One region of the Kluyvera sichuanensis genome, then DNA from elsewhere that is predicted to be linked to it. Evidence: predicted binding sites of a transcription regulator. Region 1 holds the regulator's gene; the other holds the start of a gene.
What was found. The regulator PhoB, encoded in region 1, activates phosphate uptake and scavenging genes when phosphate is short. The targets are predictions, from matches to a motif close to CTGTCATAAAACTGNCNNAT.
Positions count from the first base shown of each region.

Region 1 (12,185 bases):
AACAGGCTATCGAATTCGCTGGCACATTGCTTATCCGACAAAATATTTGTCGCCCGGAATATGTCGGATCAATGCTCGAGGTCTACCAGGATTTTGGTCCCGCCATCGTTATCGACTACGGTCTGGCAATGCCTCACGCTCGGCCAGAAAAAGGCGCATTACAAACCGGGTTTTCTTTAGTCACCAGCCAGCAACCTATCAACTTTGGCAATGAGGAGTTTGACCCCGTTAACGTCATCATCGCTATCGCCGGCGCGGATGCAAATAACCATATAAGGATGATCCAACTGATTGCTTCACTCATAGAGTCCGACCTTGTGACCTTTCTTCAACAGGAGCATGAAGTTAATTCAGTATTACATTTTATCCAAAAACAAATGGAGTCGTCGTTATGTTAGTTATCAGAACAGTTTGTGGTAACGGTATTGGTAGCTCATTAATGGCTGCGAATAATGTCAAAAAAATATGTGATGAACTAGGCATCAAAGCCGACGTTGCCTCCGTTGATTTCGCTAACGCAGTAGGAGAAAAAGCCGATCTTTACGTTACCATCAAAGAATTGGCAACCCAATTTCCTGCGCACTGTAATGTCGCCATTATTCGCAGTTATGTTCATAAAGCGAAAATAGCTGAAGATATTACTGAGGCACTCACCAACATTGCTGCAACTCACTCTTAATCATTATTGAGGGAACGATCATGCAGGCTATTCTTAGTTTTCTGTCAGAGATATTTAGTCAACCCGCATTTTTGATGGGGATTATCGCATTCGTCGGTTTAGTGGCATTGCGCTCCCCTGGAAATAAATTACTCACCGGTACCCTAAAGCCGATTTTAGGTTATTTAATGTTAAGCGCTGGCGCTGGCGTTATCGTTGCTAACCTGAACCCACTCGGTGGGATTATCGAAGCCGGATTTAATATCCGTGGAGTAATCCCTAACAACGAAGCCATTGTTTCCGTTGCACAGAAAGTGCTGGGCGTGGAAACCATGAGTATCTTGCTACTAGGTTTTATTTTTAACCTGCTTATTGCTCGCTTTACTAAGTACAAATACATCTTTCTTACCGGTCATCACTCTTTCTTCCTGGCCTGTCTATTCTCAGCAGTATTGCAGGCGGCAGAATTCCGTGGCTGGATGTTGGTATTAATCGGCGGATTCCTGCTTGGTTCATGGTCAGCTATTTCTCCAGCAATCGGGCAGCGCTATACCAAGCAGGTGACGGAAGATGGTGGTATTGCCATGGGGCACTTTGGCTCCCTGGGCTATTACATCTCAGCCTGGATTGCCACGAAAACCGGCAACCCGGCAAACTCATTTGCCGACACTGAAATCTCAGAAAAATGGGGCTTTTTACGCGATACCACGGTCACCACCGGGATCGTGATGTTCGTTATCTACTTTGTGTGTAGCGCCGTCGCCGGTACTGAGTATCTGCGTACAATAACGGATCAGAATATGCTGATCTTCTCAATCCTTACCGGCCTGCAGTTTGCGGTTGGTGTCGCCATCGTTTACAACGGCGTGCGACTGATCCTCGGCGATCTGGTTCCTGCCTTCCAGGGAATTAGTCAGAAACTGATACCAAACTCAATCCCCGCCGTGGACTGCGCAGTGTTTTTCACCTTTAGCCCGACTGCCGTTGTCGTTGGCTTTATCAGTTCCTTCATCGGCGGTCTGGTCGGGATGCTTTTCCTGGGGGCATTGGGTATGGCGCTAATTATCCCGGGGATGGTCCCGCACTTCTTCTGCGGTGGGACCTCCGGAGTATTTGCCGACAAGCTTGGCGGTAAGCGCGGTTGCATTATTGCTTCATTTATCGGCGGTATCTTCCTTGCATTCCTCCCGGCGATGCTGCTCCCGGCGTTAGGCAACCTGGGCTTCGAAAACAGTACCTTTGCCGATTTCGATTTTGCGGTCTGGGGAATCATTATCGGTAACGCCTTCACCCAGTTTGGCCAGATAACTATCTATCTGATTTGCCTGATACTGATTGTCGCGCTGCTGGTGCCATTCTGCTTCCGTTCGGTTCGTGTAGTCGGTGACACGCTCAGCTATGAGGAACTCACCGCGAATAAGAAAAATGAGTAAGCATTTTCATTTTTCCCTGCGGGAAGGGACGTCTTCCCGCAGCAGACAAAATAATCAGGAGTTGTTATGGCTATCTTGTCCATTGGGTTTTCATGTTTTGATCAGTTTTTCTTTTTGAATGAATGGCCGCAGGAAAACACCAAAAATTTCTGCCATGACTTCATTGAGAGCGGCGGCGGTCCGGCAGCAAATGCAGCGTGGCTTCTGGGACTATGGGGCGAAGATGTTTATTACATTGGCCACTTGAATCAGGATCTTTACGGCCAGCGTATTATCGATGAGTTTGCTGAGGCGGGCGTTGATACTAGCCAGGTGGTTTTCTCCGATGAAATGATCACGCCGCTGGCGTCAGTTTTGGTGAATCGCTTAACGGGTTCGCGAACAATCATTACGCGTAAAATGCAGAGTCCGCCGACGCTGACCTATGACCAGAAGCTCAAGCTCGACAGTTTAGCTGAGCGCTTAATTGCATCAGAAGAGCCAGTAACGCTTTTAATTGACGGTCATGAAGCAGAAATCAGTGAATATTTAATCAAGAAACTACCTACAGCCAGAGTGGTTATGGATGGTGGTTCATTACGTGCCAGCAATATTAAACTTGCAGCCTGGACAGATTATTTTGTGGTCAGTGAGCATTTTGCTCGTGATTATATGGGATATAAATCACTGAGTTCTGAAGCAGAAATAAAATTGGCGCTCATTGAGTTAAATAAAATTTGCCGTGGCGAAGCATTTATTACTCTTGGGGAAAAAGGCTGTGCATTTTTAAAGAGTGGAATGCTACAAATCGTCCCTTCCTGGCTATGCAATGCTGTAGATACTACCGGTGCTGGCGATGTATTCCATGGAGCCTTTACCTACGGCGTACATTACTCATGGCACATTGATAATATCATTTTATTTGCCAGCCTGACTGCTGCAATTTCTATTGAGAAAAAAGGTGTCCGTGAGTCAATGCCAGACCTTGCCGTTGTCCATCATTCGCTAAAAAGTTACGAAAGAAACTTAACGCAATATTTTGGTGAATAAAGGCATTTCGTAAATATCAAGAGGTGATTATGTTAGTTTCTATGAAGGACATGCTTCAGCATGCCCTACGGGACGGCTATGCCGTAGGGCAGTTCAATATTAATAATCTGGAATGGGTTGGTGCTGTATTACGTACCGGCCAGCAGTTACGCTCACCGGTTATTTTAGGTGTTTCCGGCGGCACGGTTAAACATATGCTGGGATTAAAATGTATTCATGACATCGTGGTTAATGCGATGGATTATTTAGAGATTGATACTCCGGTCGCACTGCATCTGGATCATGGAACCACTCGTGAAGCCTGCGAAGCCGCCATCGAAGCTGGATTCAGCTCTATTATGTTTGATGGTTCACACCTGCCATTTAAGGAGAACCTGGCCATCACCCGTCATCTGGTCGAACTGGCGCACAGCAAAGGTATTTCAGTTGAGGCGGAGTTAGGTACCATTGCTGGCAGCGAAGATGGGATCGTTAACTCTGAGGTTATTTATGCCGATCCGCAGGAGTGTTACACCCTGGTCAGCGAAACCCAGGTTGACTGTCTGGCAGCGGCGCTTGGGTCAACCCATGGTCTCTACAAGGGTAAAGCTAAACTGGGGTTTACGGAGATGAAAGCCATTGCAGAGCGCGTAAAAGTACCGTTGGTACTACACGGTGGCACCGGCATTGCTGACGAGGATATGCGTAAAGCCATTGCCTGTGGCACGGCTAAAATTAACGTCAATACCGAAAATATGTACGCCTGGTGCCAGGAGGTGAAAGCGATATTTGCCGCAGACACTGGCCACGATGTAAACGACCCGCGGAAAGTGATTAATCAGGGGTTGAAGCCGGTACGCCAAATGATTGCACGACGTATCGAGCTCTTTGGTTCGCAAAACCGCTATTAGGAAATAGAGACGCGTGACAAAGGCAGTCGCCCGGCCGAGCGAAGCGACGCCGGGAAAGACCCGGAGTCGGTGCATACGCACCTCGTCCGGGCTACGTGATAGAGCAGATTATTTGCTGCGACGGGTTTTCAATGCCCAGCCGACTAACAGCAGTAGAATCCACGCAAAGCCCACGTACAGCGAAATGCGGGTATCCGGGTGGTAACCAATGAGCGCAATAATAAAGACCAGGAAGACGATACCGACGATGGTCGTCGCCACGCCGCCAGGCACTTTAAACTTCAGCGCTTTGATTTCATCAGCCGACAGACGTCGACGGAAGGCCACCTGCGAGAGCAGGATCATAATCCACACCCACACGGTGGCGAAGGTCGCCAGCGACGCAATCACCAGGAAGACGTTTTCAGGCATGATGTAGTTGAGGTACACCGCAAACAGCAGTGCGATGGTCATCACCATCACCGTCACCCACGGAATACCGCGACGGGAGGTTTTAGCGAACACCTTCGGTGCGCTGCCCTGCTCCGCCATACCGTGCAGCATACGACCCACGCCGAACACATCGGAGTTAATCGCCGACAGTGATGCCGTCAGTACCACAAAGTTAAGGATGCTGGCTGCAAAGGTGATCCCCAGATGCTGGAAGGTCATCACAAATGGGCTGCCGTTGGTGCCGACCTGGTTCCACGGATAGATGGACATAATGACGAACAGGGTACCCACGTAGAACACCAGAATTCGCATTGGCACGGAGTTGATCGCGCGCGGAATAGAGGTCTGCGGGTCTTTCGCTTCACCAGCCGTGATACCGATAATCTCGATACCGCCATAGGCAAACATCACCATCTGCAGCGACATCACCATACCGAGCCAGCCGTTGCTGAAGAAGCCGCCGTTGCTCCACAGGTTATGAATACCCGTTGGCTGCCCGCCGTTGCCGATACCCCAGATAATGATGCCAAAACCGGCCACGATCATGATGATAATGGTAGCGACTTTGAAGAACGAGAACCAGAATTCCAGCTCGCCGAACACCTTCACGCTCATCAGGTTGATGGCGCAGATGATCAGCACCACGCTGAGCACCCATATCCAGTGCGGCACCGCCGGGAACCAGACGCCCATATAGATACCAAAGGCGGTCACGTCAGCAATCGCCACAATCAGGATCTCAAAGCAGTAGGTCCAGCCGGTGATATAGCCCGCCAGCGGCCCCAGGTTGTCCTGCGCATAGCGAGAGAAGGAGCTGGCAGACGGGTTATGCACGGACATTTCGCCCAGTGCACGCATGATGATATACGCGGCAACGCCGCCAATAATATAGGCCAGCAGAACGCTAGGCCCGGCCATCTTAATCGCATCGGCGGAGCCGTAAAACAGCCCCGTACCAATGGCCGATCCGAGAGCCATAAAGCGAATGTGTCGGGTACTTAACCCGCGCTTCAGCTTGTTGTTTTCCATCGTTTCCAGTGCCATGTCATACCCATCATCATCGCGCCGCAACGCGAACAACTTAGGTGAAAGTACCCAAAATAAAAAACCACGGAACATCACGTTCCGTGGTTAAAACACCTTGATGTAAACGCCGGTTAGTGGGCGCTTGATGTCACCTGACGACCTGCTGTACGGTCCCAGATAATCGCCAGAACCGCCATCACAACCGTCGGCATCAGCCATGCAAGGCCTTGCTCGGCCAGCGGTAAACGGGCAGTCCACGCCGGCAGCACATCTGCAAAGGCAGAGGCTTTGATGCCGTCAAGAATACCAAATACCAGGCTGATAAACATCGGTGGTGCAATAACGCGGCCCGAATTATGCCACCAATTGCGGGTAAAACTCAGCACTACGAGTGCGATACATGGCGGATAAATCGCGGTCAGCACCGGAATAGAGATTTGAATCAGGTGGCTCAGCCCCAGATTCGACACCGCCATGGAGAACAGGCCGAGGATAAACACCAGCGTACGGTAGGAGAACGGCAGGTACTGGGCGAAGAACTCAGCACAAGCACAGGTCAGGCCCACCGCGGTCACCAGACAGGCGATGAAGATCAATGCCGCCAGCAGGAAGCTGCCCGCGCCACCGAAGGTGTGCTGTACGTAAGCGTGCAGGATTGCCGCACCGTTCGCGTTCTGATCGACCAGCGTCGCGCTGTCGGAACCCAGACGGAACAGCGCCAGGTACAGCAGCGTCAGGCCGACACCGGCCATCAAGCCAGCCCAGATGGTATAGCGAGTCAGTAGACGCGCTTCGGTCACACCACGGGAACGCGCGGCGTTAACAATAACGATACCAAACACCATCGCGCCCAGCGTATCCATGGTCAGATAGCCGTTCACGAAACCATTTGAGAACGCGGCGGTTTCATAGGCTTCCATCGCGTGGCTAATCGGGCCAGCTGGCCACATCACGGCGGCAACGGACAGAATAATCAGCGCCAGGATTTTCAGCGGCGCGAGGAAGTTACCCACGGTATCCAGCAGTTTGCCCGGATAGAGCGACACCAGAATCACCAGCGCGAAGTAAACCAGGCTGTAGATGAACAGTGGCAGTTCACCGCTGCCGGTCAGCGGCGCGATACCGATTTCAAACGAGACGGTCGCGGTACGCGGGGTCGCAAACAGCGGGCCCACCGCCAGGTAACAGACCGTAGCGAGCAGCACGCCCGCCACTTTACCAATTGGCGTACTCAGGCTATCCACGCCACCGCCCACTTTTGCCAGCGCGACCACGGTCAGCACCGGAAGACCAACGGCGGTAATCAGGAAGCCGATCGCGGCAGTCCAGACGTGAGGACCGGCCTGCAAACCAACCATTGGAGGGAAAATGATGTTGCCTGCGCCAACGAACAACGCGAAGGTCATAAAGCCCAGAGCGATGATGTCACGCGATTTTAATTGATGGGTCATATGTAACTACAGCCTGTGGATGTGGTGTTGTAAAACAAATTTATTGTGTCAGCGCCTGTGGAATGATGCAGAGGAAACTGACAATAAACTCAGCGGGATATGCTCCCTTCGCGGCGTAGAGAAGAATAGTTTTTTGATTTACCGCGCATATACAGTCTGTTTACGACTGCATGGGGGCCAATTTAAACGCTTATAACGTTTTAAAGCAACACGGGATCGCAAAACCAGATGATTATATTGATAGTGAAAAAATAGGCAGACGTATTAACTGGATTTAAGAAAAACATCCGGCTAATCATGCGAACAAAAAATAATCAGACGTTCGTAAATAACGCGGCGTTTACTTGACTGCAAAGCAAACAGACCAGCCGAGGCTGGTCTGTGGAAAGTTAAGCTGACAAGCGCGAAATTACTCGCTATTTCTGGCAATTAAACGTTCCGGCAGCAGGAAGCTGAAACACGAACCTTTGCCGAGCGTGCTGGTAATATCCAGCCGGCTATCGTGATGATTAACCGCATGTTTAACAATTGCCAGCCCCAAACCGCTACCGCCGGTCTGCCGCGAGCGTGCTTTATCAACGCGATAAAAACGTTCGGTCAGTCTTGGCAGGTGCTCAGGCGCAATGCCCGGGCCATTATCCTCTACGCTGAACAACGCCCCATGCGACGCACGCTGCCAGCGTACGGTAATCAACGTGCCTTCCGGCGTATGGTTTACCGCGTTATAGACCAGGTTCGACATCGCGCTTCGCAGTTGTTCTTCGTTACCCAGTGTCTTCAGCGTCTCATCAATCTCAAAATGGAACTGATGCTTATGCTGACTGAGCGTCTGCGCCTCGCGCTCCACCACCTTCAGCATCATTGGCACATCAATCTTTTCGTTCAACGCCAGCGTCGGTGAAGCCTCGATTTTAGAGAGCGTCAGCAGCTGTCGAACCAGCCCTTCCATACGCTGCGTCTGCTCACGCATGGTGTGCAGCGCTTTCTCACGCACGTTCCCTTCCAGCACCTGCTCCTGCATCATCTCCAGGTAGCCCTGCAGTACGGTCAGCGGCGTGCGCAGCTCATGACTGACGTTGGCGAAGAAGTTTCGCCGCGCCCCTTCCAGTTGGTGCATCTGTGTGACATCGCGCGCCACCATCAGCAGCTGACGGTCGGTGTACGGCATCACGCGGATTTCCAGATGGCGACCACTGTTCAGCACCAGATGCAACGGCTTTAAGAAATCGCGCTTTTTGAGGTGTTGGGTAAATTCGGGGTAACGCAGCAGGTTTAAGATGTTCTGCCCGCTATCGTCGGGCCAGCGAAGCCCCAGCAACTGCTGGGCCAGGCCATTACACCAGAAAATGGCCCCCTCTTCGGTGGTGAGCACCACCGCATCTGGCAGCGACTCGGCACCGCTACGGAAGCGTTTAATCAGATTACCCAGCTCGCGGCGGCGTTTTTTATTACGCAGCTGCATCTGGTTAAGCCCATAGAGCAAGGGCTCCCAGCTGCCGCGTCCCGGCGGAGGGGTCATACTTCGGTCGACCCAAAGCCACCAGGAGAGTCGCAGTAAATTCCAGAAATGCCAGATGAGCAGCCCGGTCACCGCCGCCAGTAAAAACCACGGCAGATAACCAAAAATCAGTCCCAGTATCGCGGCCGGGAGACAGCATAACAGCAGCTCCAGCACCAGCCTTTTCCATGACAGCCGTTCCAGCACGCGTCACACTCCTGTCAAAAATTAGAAACGGGCAGAGAAACGATAACCCGTGCCGCGAACGGTTTGCACCATGCGGTCATGACCACTGTGTTCCAGCGCCTTACGCAGACGACGAATATGCACGTCGACGGTACGGTCTTCAACATAAACGTTGGTACCCCAAACGTGGTTCAGCAGCTGTTCGCGACTGTACACGCGCTCCGGGTGCGTCATAAAGAAATGCAGCAGCTTAAATTCGGTTGGCCCCATATCCAGCGGGTTTTCACCGGTCATCACGCGGTGAGAGGTCGGGTCAAGGCTCAGCCCCTGCATCTCAATCACCTCTTCCACCGCCATCGGCGAAATACGGCGCATCACCGCTTTAATGCGGGCGACCAGCTCTTTTGGCGAGAAAGGTTTGGTGATGTAATCGTCGGCGCCGGTTTCGAGGCCCCGCACGCGGTCTTCTTCTTCACCACGGGCAGTCAGCATCACCACCGGAATGTCACGCGTCAGCGCTTCACGTTTGATATGCTTAATAAATTGCAGTCCCGAACCGCCCGGTAACATCCAGTCGAGCAGAATAAGGTCGGGCCAGGGTTCATTCAGTTTGCTGATAGCGGTATCGTAATCTTCTGCTTCCACCGGCTGAAAACCGTTTTGCTCCAGAACGAAACAGACCATCTCGCGGATTGGCGCTTCATCTTCAACGACCAGAATACGTCTTGCCATTATTTGCCCTGTTTTTAGACATCAGTATTATATACGGCGTCATTATGCGTCAGATTTATGACAGATTTATGAAAAACATGACCGTTAGATGATCGCGGTTTACCGTTTATGACACTCTCAAAACGCGCTCATCGACCTCAACGTAGGCTGATGTTTATAATCAACTTTACGCCACTTCTCACGGAACCGCTATGCGCATCATCCACACTTCGGACTGGCACCTTGGCCAGAACTTCTACAGCAAAAGCCGCGCGGCTGAACATGACGCGTTCCTGAACTGGCTGCTCACCACCGCCGAACATGAGCAGGTGGATGCTATTATTGTCGCGGGCGATATCTTCGATACCGGCTCCCCGCCAAGCTATGCGCGCGAACTGTACAACCGATTTGTGGTCAATTTGCAGCAGACCGGCTGCCATCTGGTGGTGCTGGCGGGCAACCATGACTCCGTGGCAACGCTGAATGAATCCCGCGATATTCTCTCATTTCTGAATACCACGGTGATTGCCAGTGCCGGTCATGAGCCCTTTATTCTGAATCGCCGCGACGGCACGCCCGGCGCGGTGTTCTGCCCGGTGCCGTTCCTGCGCCCGCGTGACATTATTACCAGCCAGGCGGGGCTCTCCGGCGGCGAAAAAGTCCAGCAGGTGCTGGCGAGCATTACCGACTATTACCAGCAGCAATACCAGCAGGCTTGTGAACTGCGCGGCGATGCCACGCTGCCGATTATTGCCAGCGGCCATCTGACTACCGTCGGGGCCAGCAAAAGTGATGCGGTGCGCGACATTTATATTGGCACACTGGACGCATTTCCGGCGCAAAACTTCCCGCCTGCCGACTATATCGCGCTGGGCCACATCCACCGGGCGCAGAAAATCGGTGGCAGCGAGCATATTCGCTACAGCGGTTCGCCTATCGCCCTCAGCTTTGATGAAACCGGCAAAGCCAAAAGCGTCAATCTGGTGAGCTTCACCGACGGCAAGCTTGCCGACGTCACGCCGCTTACCGTGCCCGTGACTCAGCCGCTGGCGGTAATCAAAGGCGATTTTGACGCTATCAGCGCCCAGCTAGCCGAATGGCGCGATGCCGCCGCAGAGCCGAGCACCTGGGTGGATATTGAAATCACCAGCGACGAATACCTGCATGATATTCAACGTAAAATTCAGGCCATCACCGATGACCTGCCGGTCGACGTGCTGCTGGTGCGCCGCAGTCGTGAACAACGCCAGCGCATTCTGGCAAGCCTTGAGCGCGAAACCTTGAGCGAATTGAGCGTCGAAGAGGTGTTTCAGCGTCGTCTGGCGCTGGAAACGCTGGAGGAGCCGCAGCAACAGCGCCTGCACGCGCTGTTTAATGACACCCTCCAGAGTCTTGGTGAGGAGGAACAGCCATGAAAATTCTCAGCCTGCGCCTGAAAAACCTTAACTCGCTCAAGGGCGAGTGGAAAATCGACTTCACCCAGGAGCCGTTTGCCAGTAACGGTCTGTTTGCTATTACCGGCCCAACCGGCGCGGGGAAAACCACGCTGCTGGATGCCATCTGCCTGGCGCTGTACCACAAGACGCCGCGCTTAAGTAACGTCTCCCAGTCGCAAAATGACCTGATGACCCGCGACACTGCCGAGTGCCTGGCGGAAGTCGAGTTCGAGGTTCAGGGCGTGGCCTATCGCGCCTTCTGGAGCCAGAACCGCGCCCGTAACCAACCGGACGGCAACCTACAGGCGCCGCGCGTCGAGTTGGCGCGCTGCGACGACGGGCAAATTCTGGCGGACAAAATTAAAGACAAACTGGAGATGACCGCCTCGCTGACCGGCCTCGACTACGGTCGTTTTACCCGCTCGATGATGCTCTCTCAGGGCCAGTTTGCCGCCTTCCTCAACGCCGAGCCAAAAGAACGTGCTGAGTTACTCGAAGAGCTGACCGGCACTGAAATTTATGGTCAGATCTCCGCACAGGTCTTTGAAAAACATAAGCAGGCACGTGGCGAACTGGAGAAGCTTCAGGCGCAGGCCAGCGGCGTAGTCCTGCTGAGCGAAGAGCAGCAGCAGACCCTGACACAGAGTTTGCAGGCGCTTACTTCTGACGAGCAGCAGTGGCAACAACAGCAGACCGTCGCCGCACTGCATCAGCAGTGGCTCACCCGTCAGCAGGAGCTGGAACAGGACGGGAAAACCCACCAGCAGTCGCTTAATACTGCCCACCAGGCGTTGGAAGAAGCGCAGCCACAGCTTGCTGCGCTCAACCGGGCGCAGCCTGCGGAAGCGTTACGCCCGCGCTGGACGCAGCTACAGGAACAGGCCGCCACGGTGGCGAAAACCCACCAGTTAGTAGAGCAAGTAAATACTCGCTTACATGACTCCCGCCGCCTTCGCGACCGTATCCGAGTGAGCGCTGAGCAGCAGGCCACCACGCTCCAGCAGACCCAAAGCCAGCTTCAGCAGTGGCTGCAGGAAAACGAACACATCCAGCAGTGGCTGGGGGAACTGACCGGCTGGCGTAGCGCCTTCAGTCAACAGGCCCGTGAACGCGTTCAGCTAGAGACCGCCACACAGCGTCTGGCTGAGCTGGAAAAACAGCTCGCCCAATTGCCGCCTTCGGCGTTGACGCTGACTCAGGAAGAAGTGGCCGGGCAAATTGCCCAGCACGCGGCCAGCCGCCCGCTGCGCCAGCAGCTAAGCGCACTGCATTCGCAGTTCATCCCGCTGCAAACGCGCCGCCAGCAGCTTTTACACGCACAGCAGCAGCGCCAGCAACAGCTGGAGACGCTGACCGCCGGGCTCACCCAACTCCGTCAGGTCTATAAAGAGAAAAAGCAGCAGCGCGATGACGTCAATGCCATCTGCGAGCTGGA
Region 1 covers NZ_CP162271.1:4,856,925-4,869,109, reverse strand. Annotated here, with positions in the region: gene AB2B48_RS23105 (PTS sugar transporter subunit IIA) at 1-398, shown strand, start outside; gene AB2B48_RS23100 (PTS sugar transporter subunit IIB) at 392-679, shown strand; gene AB2B48_RS23095 (PTS ascorbate transporter subunit IIC) at 700-2,091, shown strand; gene AB2B48_RS23090 (carbohydrate kinase family protein) at 2,158-3,120, shown strand; gene fba (class II fructose-1,6-bisphosphate aldolase) at 3,150-4,010, shown strand; gene proY (proline-specific permease ProY) at 4,119-5,471, opposite strand; gene brnQ (branched-chain amino acid transporter carrier protein BrnQ) at 5,600-6,919, opposite strand; gene phoR (phosphate regulon sensor histidine kinase PhoR) at 7,329-8,624, opposite strand; gene phoB (phosphate response regulator transcription factor PhoB) at 8,646-9,335, opposite strand; gene sbcD (exonuclease subunit SbcD) at 9,527-10,729, shown strand; gene sbcC (exonuclease subunit SbcC) at 10,726-12,185, shown strand, end outside.

Region 2 (12,185 bases), 1.2 Mb from region 1:
TCGTTGGTCACCACCAATACATTATTATTTAAAACTCTGGTGATCTGCATAATCATCTGTATGACCTTTTTTTAAAGACAAAAAAACCCGACATTATCAGCGTAAGCTGACGCAATCAGGTTTTGCCTGCGAATGCAGTAACAATCCAGTCATTAAAACGATGTGAACTTCGATTCTTATATATATTAATTGAGGTTGATTTTTGTATTTCAGAGAATTAAATGCAATGGCAGGTATAAGAAATTGTGACTAACATCCCTGATATTATATTTTTATCATTTTAGGATTTTATAAATATAACCGTTGGGAATATATATTTGCAGATTGATTAATATTGCCCTCTCCCCGGGGAGAAGAGAGGGCGAAGGGTTTACTCTTTCGGGTCTTTCCCCGCCAGCAGCTTATCCAGCTCATCGCCGCCCACGTGACGGAAGTCTTGCCCCTTCACGAAGTAGAAGATGTATTCGCAGATATTCTGGCAGCGGTCACCGATACGCTCGATAGAGCGCGCACAGAACAGCGCGGTCAGCACGCTTGGAATGGTGCGCGAGTCTTCCATCATATAGGTCATCAGCTGGCGCACGATGCCTTCATATTCCTGGTCAACCTTCTTATCTTCACGATAGATACGTACCGCTTCGTCGAGATCCATACGCGCGAACGCGTCCAGCACGTCATGCAGCATCTGCACGGTGTGGCGGCCCAGCGACTCCAGGCTGACCAGCAGCGGCTGGTGCTGCTGGGAGAATTTCTCCAGCGCGGTGCGGCAGATTTTATCCGCCACGTCACCAATACGTTCCAGCTCGGCGATGGTTTTAATAATCGCCATCACCAGACGCAGATCGCTCGCGGTTGGCTGGCGCTTGGCGATGATGCGCACGCAGGCTTCATCAATCGCCACTTCCATCATATTGACGTGCTTATCGCCGTCGATGACGCGCTTTGCCAGTTCACTATCCTGGTTGTGCATGGCGGTAATCGCATCAGACAACTGCTGCTCTACCATGCCGCCCATGGTCATCACCTGGGTGCGGATGCTTTCCAGTTCTGCGTTGAACTGGCCGGAAATATGTTTATTAAGGTTTAAATTATCCATCATTTCTCCAAATGCCCAAAAGATTTCGAGCGAGAACAAGGCGGCAACTGCGCGAATCCCCGGGAGCGTAGTCTACTACGTGACCGGGGTGAGCAAAGGCAGCCAACGCGGTTATCGCTTGAAAGCTGAAGGGCATCAACCGTAGCGGCCAGTAATGTAATCTTCAGTTTGTTTCTTCGCAGGCTTGGTGAACAGATCGTCCGTGTTACTGAACTCAATCAACTCGCCCAGGTACATAAATGCCGTGTGGTCGGAGCAACGTGCAGCCTGCTGCATGTTGTGAGTCACGATCACCACGGTGTAGTCCTCTTTCAGCTCGGTAATCAGCTCTTCGATACGCCCGGTGGAGATCGGGTCAAGGGCTGAGCACGGCTCATCCAGCAGCAGAACTTCTGGGCGAATCGCGATACCACGCGCGATGCACAGACGCTGCTGCTGACCACCGGAGAGAGAGTACCCGCTCTGGTGCAGTTTATCCTTGGTTTCGTTCCATAATGCGGCCTTGGTCAAAGCCCACTGCACGCGTTCGTCCATATCGGTGCGGGAGAGCTTTTCAAACAGGCGCACGCCGAAGGCGATGTTGTCGTAAATCGACATCGGGAACGGCGTTGGCTTCTGGAACACCATACCCACTTTGGCACGCAGCAGGGCGATATCCTGGGTATTGGTGAGAATATTATCGCCATCCAGCAGAATTTCGCCTTCTGCGCGCTGCTCCGGGTACAGTTCAAACATCTTGTTGAAGGTACGCAGCAGCGTCGATTTACCGCAGCCTGACGGGCCGATAAACGCCGTTACCTGGTTTTTGGCGATATCCAGGTTGATGTTCTTCAGGGCATGGAATTTGCCGTAGTAGAAGTTCAGGTCACGTACTGAAATTTTACCCGGAGTTGTGTTCACCATACTCATCTCAATCTCTTCCTCATCCAGCGCCGCCGTCGTTGGCCGCGCCGTAAAAAATTAACCGTGTTTCTTCTTCGCGAAAATAACGCGCGCCAGAATGTTCAGCAGCAGTACGCACAGAGTGATAATCAGCACCCCGGCCCAGGCCAGTTGCTGCCACTCAGCAAACGGGCTCATCGCAAATTTAAAGATGGTCACCGGCAGGTTGGCGATGGGCTGCATCATGTCGGTGCTCCAGAACTGGTTGGAGAGCGCGGTAAACAGCAGCGGAGCCGTTTCACCGGCGATACGCGCAATAGCCAGCAGGATACCGGTCATAATCCCGGAGATAGACGCTTTCAGCGTAATAGCAGAGATCATCTTCCACTTCGGCGTGCCCAGCGCGTAGGCCGCTTCACGCAGGCTATCCGGCACCAGTTTCAGCATGTTCTCGGTGGTACGAATAACGATAGGTACCTGCAGCAGCGCCAGCGCAATCACGCCCGCCCAGCCGGAGAAGTGCTGCATCTGCGCCACCACGATGGTGTAGACGAACAGACCGACCACGATGGAGGGTGCGGAGAGCAGAATATCGTTAATGAAGCGAATCACTTCAGCAAGCCAGGATTTACGCCCGTACTCCGCCAGATAGATACCCGCCATAATGCCCAGTGGGGTACCGATAACGGTCGACCACAGGATCAGCAGGCCGCTGCCCGCCAGGGCGTTAGCCAGGCCACCGCCCGCCGTGTTTGGCGGCGGCGTCATTTCGGTAAACAGCGCCAGCGACATACCGTCGATGCCGCGGGTCACGGTGGACATCAGGATCCACACCAGCCAGAACAGGCCGAAGATCATGGTGGCCATCGACAGCGTCAGCGCAATGCGGTTCTTCATGCGGCGACGCGCCTGCATCTTGCGGCGAGACTCCGCCAGCGCGGCGGTGCTTTGCATTTCCAGCGTCGTCATTAGCGTGCCCCCTCGTTTTTCGCCAGGCGCATAATCATGAACTTCGATGCCGCCAGCACGATAAAGGTAATCGCAAACAGGATCAGACCCAGTTCCATCAACGCGGAGACGTGCAGGCCAGATTCCGCTTCGGCGAATTCGTTCGCCAGTGCGGAGGTAATGCTGTTGCCCGGCATATACAGCGATGCGCTGTCGAGCTGGTAGGTGTTACCAATGATAAAGGTCACCGCCATCGTTTCACCCAGCGCACGGCCCAGGCCGAGCATCACGCCGCCTATGACCCCGTTTTTGGTGAACGGCAGAACGATACACCAGATAACTTCCCAGGTGGTGCAGCCGATACCGTAGGCCGACTCTTTCATCATCACCGGGGTTTGTTCGAACACATCGCGCATAACGGCGGAGATATACGGGATGATCATGATGGCGAGGATAACCCCAGCCGCCAGGATACCGATACCAAACGCCGGGCCGGAGAACAGTGCACCGACAAACGGGATGTTAGAAAGGATATTGCCGACGGGCTCCTGGAAGTAGGTCGCGAACAGCGGAGCAAAGATAAATAGCCCCCACATGCCGTAAACGATGCTGGGAATGGCCGCCAGCAGTTCAATCGCGATACCTAACGGGCGTTTCAGCCAGTTGGGTGCCAGTTCAGTCAGGAAGAGTGCGATACCGAAGCTCACCGGAACGGCGATCAGCAGCGCGATAAAGGAGGTCACGAGCGTACCGTAAATCGGTACCAGCGCACCGTAGATGTCGTTAGGCGCATCCCACTCTTTGGTCCACAAGAAGGCGAAGCCGAACTTCTCCATACTTGGCCAAGAAGAGATAATCAGAGAGACGATAATCCCGCCCAACATCAATAGCACAATCAGCGCAGCCAGTCTTACCAGCGCGCTGAATATCATGTCACCCTTTTTACCCGGTGGGTTAAAAGCAGGCTTAGTTGCAGCCATAAATCACTCTTTCCAGTTTAAAATCCGCCACGACGCTTACACGTTGCCCGGCGTTTCCGCCGGGCTACCGTAATCAGTACAGCGCTTTACCGCTGCTGTCTTTCACGTTGGTCTTCCATGCAGCACGAACCTGCTCAACCACGCTCTGAGGCAGAGTGGCGTAATCAAGCTCGTTCGCCTGTTTGCCGCCGTTTTTATACGCCCAGTCAAAGAACTTCAGCACTTCAGCACCTTGCTCAGGTTTCTGCTGCTGTTTATGAACCAGGATGAAGGTGGTGGAGGTAATCGGCCACGCGTTGTCACCTTTCTGGTTAGTCAGGTCCTGCGCGAAGGATTTGCTCCAGTCAACGCCCTTAGCGGCGTTAGCAAAGTTGTCTTCAGTCGGGCTAACCGGCTTGCCATCGGCAGAAACCAGTTTGGTGTAAGCCAGGTTGTTCTGCTTAGCGTAAGCATATTCAACGTAACCGATGGAGCCTGGCAGACGCTGTACGAATGCCGCGATACCGTCGTTACCTTTACCGCCCAGACCGGTCGGCCAGTTTACGGTAGAGCCCGCGCCAATTTTGGATTTCCACTCTTCGTTCACTTTAGACAGGTAGCTGGTGAACACGAAGGAGGTACCGGAACCATCAGCACGACGCACAACGGCGATGTTCTGAGAAGGCAGCTTAACGCCTGGGTTCAGCTTGGTGATGGCAGCGTCATCCCACTTCTTGATTTTACCCAGGTAGATGTCGCCCAGGGTTTTACCGTCAAGCACCAGCTCGCCGGATTTCAGGCCAGGGATGTTAACAGCCAGAACCACACCGCCGATAACGGTCGGGAACTGGAACAGGCCTTCCTGAGCCAGTTTGTCGTCAGACAGCGGAGCATCAGATGCGCCGAAATCAACGGTGTTAGCGGTAATTTGTTTTACGCCACCGGAGGAGCCGATACCCTGATAGTTTACTTTGCTACCGGTCTCTTTCTGATAGGTATCTGCCCATTTGGCATACACTGGCGCCGGGAAGGTTGCACCAGCACCCGTCAGGCTTGCTGCTGCAAAAGCAGAGAAAGCGCTCATCGATAAGGTCGCGGCGACAACAGTTGCGACAGTGGTACGCATAACTTTCATAATGTCTCCTGCAAGAATCCGTAAATGATTGTTTAGTGGCTACGAGGAGCAAAATAGGACAATCAGGTGACAGTTATATGTAAGGTTTGTGACGGTTTAATGACAATGGAAATAAAACAGCTGGCCCAATGAGACATCAGACCAGCTTGCGGAAAAGGTGGGATAATAACTATGCCGTTTGAGCAACCACAGACGGTCTCAGTAGAGCATACATCAGGCCGCAGGCAATAGTGCCCAGGGCAATAGAGAGCAGATATTGCATCACATGTTCAACCGCATGTGGGATCGCCAGGACAAAGAGGCCGCCGTGCGGCGCCATCAATGTGCAACCGAAATACATGGATAGTCCCCCGGCGATTGCGCCACCGACCATCGTGGAAGGGATCACACGCATAGGATCACGCGCAGCGAAGGGAATCGCCCCTTCAGAGATAAAGCACAGCCCCAGGATAAAGGATGCGTTACCCGCTTCATGCTCAGAGGTATTGAATTTCGCTCTGGCCGCCCAGGTCGCGACGCCCATCCCTAATGCCGGTACCATCCCTGCCGCCATAATGGCCGCCATCGGCATATACGAATGAGAAGCCAGCAAACCGACACCGAAGGTATACGCAGCTTTATTCACCGGCCCGCCAAGGTCAAAACCTTGCATTGCACCCAGCAACATTCCCAGCAAGATAGCATTCGTAGAGGTCATATTCCCCAGGAACGTCGTCAGCCCTTCCATCACCGCAGACACCGGGCCACCCACCACGTAAATCATGATTAGGCCGGTAATCAGCGTAGACAGTAACGGCAGAACCAGTACCGGCTTAAGCGCTTCCATTGACGCTGGCAGCTTAATATTCTGCGCCAGAAATCGTGCGCTGTAACCTGCCAGGAAACCGGCCACGATCCCACCCAGGAAACCGGCACCGCACAGACTGGCCAGCATCCCACCGATAAGCCCCGGGGCCAGACCCGGACGATCGGCAATTGAGAAGGCAATAAATCCAGCCAGTACTGGCACCATCAGGGCAAAGGCCGCCTTACCACCAATTTGAAATAGCGCAGCCGCCAGCGTGCCCGGCTCGTTGAAGGCCTGGATACCGAAGACAAAAGAGAGTGCGATACACAACCCTCCCGCAACCACCAAGGGAAGCATATGGGATACGCCGGTCATTAAGTGCTTATAAACGCCGGGTAGCTCTGTTTTACCAGATGAAGAAGAACGCCCGGCACTCCCCAGATAGACCTCGGCGCTATTGAAAGCATTCTCCATTTCCTGCGCACTCTTTTTTAGCGCCGCGCCGGTACTGGTGCGATAGAGTTTTTTGCCAACAAAGCCTGACAGATCCAGCTCAATATCTGCCGCGATAATCACCACGTCCGCTTGCGCTATCTCTTCCGCGGTCAGTGTATTTTTCGCCCCGACGGAACCGCGGGTTTCAACCTTAATCCAATCGCCACGCTTGCGGGCTTCAATTTCCAGCGCTTCGGCAGCCATAAAGGTATGGGCGACGCCCGTTGGGCAGGCCGTCACAGCAACAATTTTTTTAGTCATAGTAGGGTACCCTGTTCTTTTAATTTAAAGAAAATGCAGGAAAAAATGTTACAGACGTGACCAAGCCGCTGCTTTCTGGAACAGCGCGTCATCCGGGCGAATCCCGGTATAAAGGACAAATTGCTCCACGGCCTGAATAGCAAACACTTCGGAACCGGTAATCACAGTTTTACCGCGTTCACGGGCGTAGCGGATTAGCGGCGTGACGGGCGGTAGCGCCACCACATCAAAGATAACGCTCGCCTTATCAACTTCCTGTTCGGAATAAGAGAGTTTGTCGGCATCATTACCGCCAGTCATTCCGATAGGCGTGGCGTTAATTAACAAATCGGCTTCAATACCGTCGGTATCCGGGCGCCATTCATAGCCATAGAGTTCGGCCAGTTGTTTACCTGACGCTTCATCAATCGCGACAATATAGCCACGCGTAAACCCCGCGTCTTTCAGCGCGCAGGCTACCGCCTTTGCCATACCACCGCTGCCACGCAAAGCAAACACCAAGTCGGGAGAGACCTTGTAATTCGCCAGCAAGCGAGCTATTGCAATGTAATCCGTGTTGTACGCCTTCAGATGGCCATTGGTATTCACAATGGTATTAACTGAGTGAATGGCCTGAGCAGAAGCATCCAGTTCATCCACCAGCGGAATGCAGGCTTCCTTAAATGGCATAGAGATCGCGCACCCGCGGATCCCCAGACCGCGCACGCCGCTAATGGCCTGCGTAAGATCGGTCGGCGAAAAGGCTTTGTAGAGATAATTGAGATCCAGCGCTTCGTACAGATAGTTGTGAAAGCGTGTACCGAAATTACTCGGGCGTGCCGCCAGGGACATGCAGACCTGAGTATCTTTATTAATGCGCTTTGTCATGATGAATCCTCATAGAAGTTGCGATAGAGAAAATCATCGGCTAAAAAGGGGATATTAAAAATTGCTCATTCCCGTTCGGGAAATTTCACCTTTTATGGCAACCCAGCACACTGAACAAAAATACTTAAAGCTACTCCAGCACTATGGCGACAAGCCCGTTAGCGTGACGCTACAGGAGCTGGCGGATGTGTTGTTCTGCACCCGGCGGCATATGCGTAATCTGTTGCTTCAGATGCAGGAGGCAAAGTGGCTCATCTGGCAATCACAGGCCGGACGTGGGCATCGCGCCCAGCTTCACCTGCGCTATAAACCAGAACAGCTGTTAAGCGAAAAGGCGGAGCAGTTGCTGGAGTCTGGCCATGTTGATCAGGCCATTCAACTGCTGGGTAAAAATAAACACCAGGTGGCGCAACTGCTACGTTCAAAGCTGGGTTATAGCGTGCGGGCTGACTATCAGCGGCTGTGCATCCCCTATTACCGGACAATGCCCTCCCTGTGCCCCGGCACGCCGCTGCGCCGCTCCGAGCAGCATCTGGTCAGGCAGATTTTTAGCGGCCTGACGCGCATAAATGAGGAAAAAGGTGAAGTCGAAGCCGATCTCGCCCACCACTGGCGGCAGATTGATCCACTGCGCTGGCGTTTTTATCTGCGCCCCGCCGTCCTCTGGCATGATGGCCAGGAGCTGACAATCGACGATGTTACCGCTTCACTGGCCCGCAGCGCCAGGCTGCCCTTATTCTCGCACTTGCAGACAATTCAGGTCACTGGGCCGCTGAGCCTTGAAATTACGCTGGCGCATCCTGATAACCGACTGCCGCTGCTGCTCAGTCATATTGATGCCATGATCCTACCGGCTGACCATACACAACGCGCCGATTTCCCGGCACACCCGGTAGGAACCGGCCCTTATGAGGTGGTTGAAAACAATGGTTTTCATCTACAAATTAAGGCTTTTGACCACTACTTTGGTTTGCGCGGGCTGTTGGATGAAGTGGAGGTTTTTATCTGGCCGAATTTAACGCAGACAAACAACCTGGCGGAGTCGCTGTCGGATAACGACACGGCAGCATGGCTCAGCTCCAGCCTGAGCGATAAGGATTATGTTTCCGGACGGCTTAGCCAGGTAGCGGGCAAACCTTCTGGCAACCCGCGCGAGATGTTTCTTGAGCGTGGCGGTTATTTTATATTATGCGATAGCGGCTCCTCACATTGGCATTCCGCCGAACATCGCCGCTGGCTGCGGGAAACGCTGAGCCCCTACACCTTACTCCAGTATCTGAGCGAGGCAATTAGACCCTTCTGGGTACCGGGAGGTAGCCTGTTGCCCTCCTGGTTTCATACTATTGAGGCGGGCCAGAGCACTTCCCCTTTTAGGCCGCCATCGCCCTGCGCGAAACTACGTCTGGCCTATCACGATCAGCACCCTGAATTTCCGATGCTCCTGGGTATCATGCAAGAGATCATGCGCCAACAGGGCATTTTACTTGAGGGTGTAGAGTTGAATTACGATGACTGGGCGAACGGTAAAGCCAATGTGGATCTCTGGCTGGGGACGGTCAATTTCCCCATTCCCGAAGAATGGAACGTCGGCACATGGTTGCTGGGTTCCCCTCTGCTGCGCCACGCCATCAGCGGCGGTGATGACACGCTGCTGGCCCGCTGGGAGACCCAGTGGCATGCCGAAACGCTCAGCGCAGAACAACTGGTCAGGGAAACCACCTGCTCAGGTTGGCTACAACCGCTATTTCACCACTGGATGCAGCTCAAAGGCCCCGACCGGGCCAGGGGGATTCATCTGAACAATCTGGGGTGGTTTGATTTCCGTTCCACCTGGATTGAACCAGGGCCTTAAAGAAGAGAATGTGACCGGGTGCCCGTAGTGCTGACAGGCGTAGCACCTCTTAGTCGCTCTTCAGCCACCATAGAGAAAGAACAGCGCCTGTCACAGCGCACAAAAAAAGGCCGTCTATTGACGGCCTTCTGCCTGGTACTACATTTGACTTACTCTACGGTAACCGACTTCGCCAGGTTACGCGGCTGGTCCACATCGGTGCCTTTGATCAGCGCCACGTGGTAAGCCAGCAGTTGCAGCGGCACGGTGTAGAAAATAGGTGCAATCACCTCTTCCACGTGCGGCATCTCGATGATGTGCATATTGTCGCTGTTGCTGAACGCCGCATCTTTGTCAGCAAACACGTACAGCTCACCGCCGCGCGCGCGCACCTCTTCGATGTTGGATTTCAGTTTTTCCAGCAGTTCGTTATTCGGTGCGACGACGATAACCGGCATGTCCGCGTCGATAAGCGCCAGCGGGCCGTGTTTCAGCTCGCCTGCGGCATACGCTTCCGCGTGAATGTAGGAGATCTCTTTGAGCTTCAGCGCACCTTCAAGGGCAATCGGGTACTGATCGCCACGGCCCAGGAACAGCGCGTGATGCTTGTCGGAGAAATCTTCTGCAAGCGCTTCAATACGTTTGTCCTGAGACAGCATCTGCTCGATGCGGCTTGGCAGCGCCTGCAGCGCATGAACAATCTCATGCTCCACGGACGCATCCGCCCCTTTCAGGCGCGCCATCTTCGCCACCAGCATCAGCAGAACCGTCAGCTGGGTGGTGAATGCTTTGGTGGATGCCACGCCAATTTCAGCCCCGGCGTTGGTCATAATCGCCAGATCGGACTCACGCACCAGCGATGAACCCGCGACGTTACAAACCGCCAGCGAGCCCAGGTAACCCAGCTCTTTGGTCAAACGCAGGCCAGCCAGCGTATCGGCGGTTTCGCCAGACTGCGACAGGGTAATCACCAGGCTGTTCGGGCGAACGGCCGATTTGCGATAGCGGAATTCCGAGGCAATTTCGACGTCACACGGCATGCCGGCCAGTGATTCAAACCAGTAGCGCGCGACCATCCCGGAGTTATAGGAGGTGCCGCAGGCGATAATCTGGATATGCTCAACGCGAGAAAGCAGCACATCGGCCTGTGGGCCCAGCTCGCTGAGATCCACTTCGCCGTGGCTGATACGCCCGGTTAAGGTGTTTTTGATGGCGTTCGGCTGTTCGTAGATCTCTTTCTGCATATAGTGGCGATAGATACCTTTATCGCCGGCATCATATTGCAGGTTAGATTCGATCTCCTGACGCTTCACGCTGGCACCGGACTTATCGAATACCGCAACCGAACGGCGCGTTACTTCGGCAATATCGCCCTCTTCGAGGAAGATAAAGCGACGGGTCACCGGCAACAGCGCCAGTTGGTCAGAAGCGATAAAGTTCTCACCCATGCCGAGGCCGATAACCAGCGGGCTACCGGAACGCGCGGCCAGCAGCGTGCTTGGGTCACGGGAATCCATGATCACCGTGCCGTAAGCACCACGCAGCTGCGGAATAGCGCGCAGCACGGCTTCACGCAGAGTACCGCCCTGTTCCATCTCCCAGTGCACCAGGTGAGCAATCACCTCGGTGTCGGTCGCTGAAACAAAAACATAGCCACGCGCCTGCAGCATTTCGCGCAGCGGTTCATGGTTTTCGATGATGCCGTTATGCACCACCGCAATGTGGTCAGAAACATGCGGATGCGCGTTGCCTTCCGACGGTTCGCCGTGGGTTGCCCAGCGGGTGTGAGCAATACCGGTACCGCCCACCAGCGGATGTTCTTCCGCGGCTTGTGACAGCATCTGGACTTTCCCCAGACGTCGCAGACGGGTCATATGACCTTCAGCGTCTACTACGGCCAGACCAGCAGAGTCATAGCCACGGTATTCCAGGCGACGGAGACCTTCGAGAAGGATTTCAGCTACATCACGTTGCGCGACTGCGCCAACAATTCCACACATAGTTTTATATTCCGATTTTGGCATTATGCCATGCGTTGTCGGTCAACCTGTTGCCCGTATTCCGGGCGCCCCGAGCCTTGTAGAGAGTGGGGTTATTTTTATAGGTACTGCTTTTTGGGCGGGAGATTATGTTATCTCCTCACCCATGTAGGCCTGTATCAGGTCTACAGAAATTACTTTTTCTTCACCGGACGCTGCCAGCCTTGCTTGTGTACCTGCGGTACGCGGCTCAGCACCAGTTCGTTATCAGCAACGTCGCGGGTCACGGTGGTACCGGCCGCGATGGTCACACCTTTGCCAATCGTTACCGGCGCCACCAGCTGGCTGTCGGAACCGACAAAGACGTCGTCGCCAATAATCGTTTTAAACTTGTTGGCGCCATCGTAGTTGCAGGTAATGGTACCCGCGCCAATGTTAACGTTGTCGCCAATTTCCGCATCGCCGAGGTAGGTCAGATGACCGGCTTTTGAGCCTTTACCCAGACGCGCTTTTTTCATTTCGACGAAGTTACCCACGTGCGCGCCTTCCAGCAGCTCAGCGCCAGGACGCAGACGGGCGAACGGGCCGATGGTGCAGGCCGCTTCCAGATGGGCATCTTCCACCACGCTGTACGGGCTGATTTCGCAGTCGTCACCGATAGTGGCGTTTTTAATCACGCAGCCCGCGCCGATTTTAACGCGATGGCCCAGTACCACGTTGCCTTCAAGGATAACGTTAGTATCAATTTCAACATCGCGCCCATGAGACAAGGTGCCGCGCAGGTCAAAACGCGCCGGGTCACGCAGCATTACGCCTGCCAGCAGCAGTTTTTCTGCCTGCTCGGACTGGTAAATGCGCTCAAGGCGGGAAAGCTGCAGGCGGTTATTCACGCCGTCAGTTTCACTGATACGCGCCGGGTGAACCGCGGCAATCTCACGGCCTTCG
Region 2 covers NZ_CP162271.1:3,700,684-3,712,868, forward strand. Annotated here, with positions in the region: gene bglG (transcriptional antiterminator BglG) at 1-56, opposite strand, end outside; gene phoU (phosphate signaling complex protein PhoU) at 371-1,096, opposite strand; gene pstB (phosphate ABC transporter ATP-binding protein PstB) at 1,232-2,005, opposite strand; gene pstA (phosphate ABC transporter permease PstA) at 2,057-2,947, opposite strand; gene pstC (phosphate ABC transporter permease PstC) at 2,947-3,906, opposite strand; gene pstS (phosphate ABC transporter substrate-binding protein PstS) at 3,980-5,020, opposite strand; gene AB2B48_RS17835 (fructose-specific PTS transporter subunit EIIC) at 5,190-6,563, opposite strand; gene AB2B48_RS17840 (shikimate 5-dehydrogenase) at 6,612-7,430, opposite strand; gene sgrR (HTH-type transcriptional regulator SgrR) at 7,525-9,282, shown strand; gene glmS (glutamine--fructose-6-phosphate transaminase (isomerizing)) at 9,432-11,261, opposite strand; gene glmU (bifunctional UDP-N-acetylglucosamine diphosphorylase/glucosamine-1-phosphate N-acetyltransferase GlmU) at 11,435-12,185, opposite strand, start outside.
Region 2: a site for PhoB is predicted at 5,096-5,115, ahead of pstS (phosphate ABC transporter substrate-binding protein PstS). Genes of this name have one in related genera too.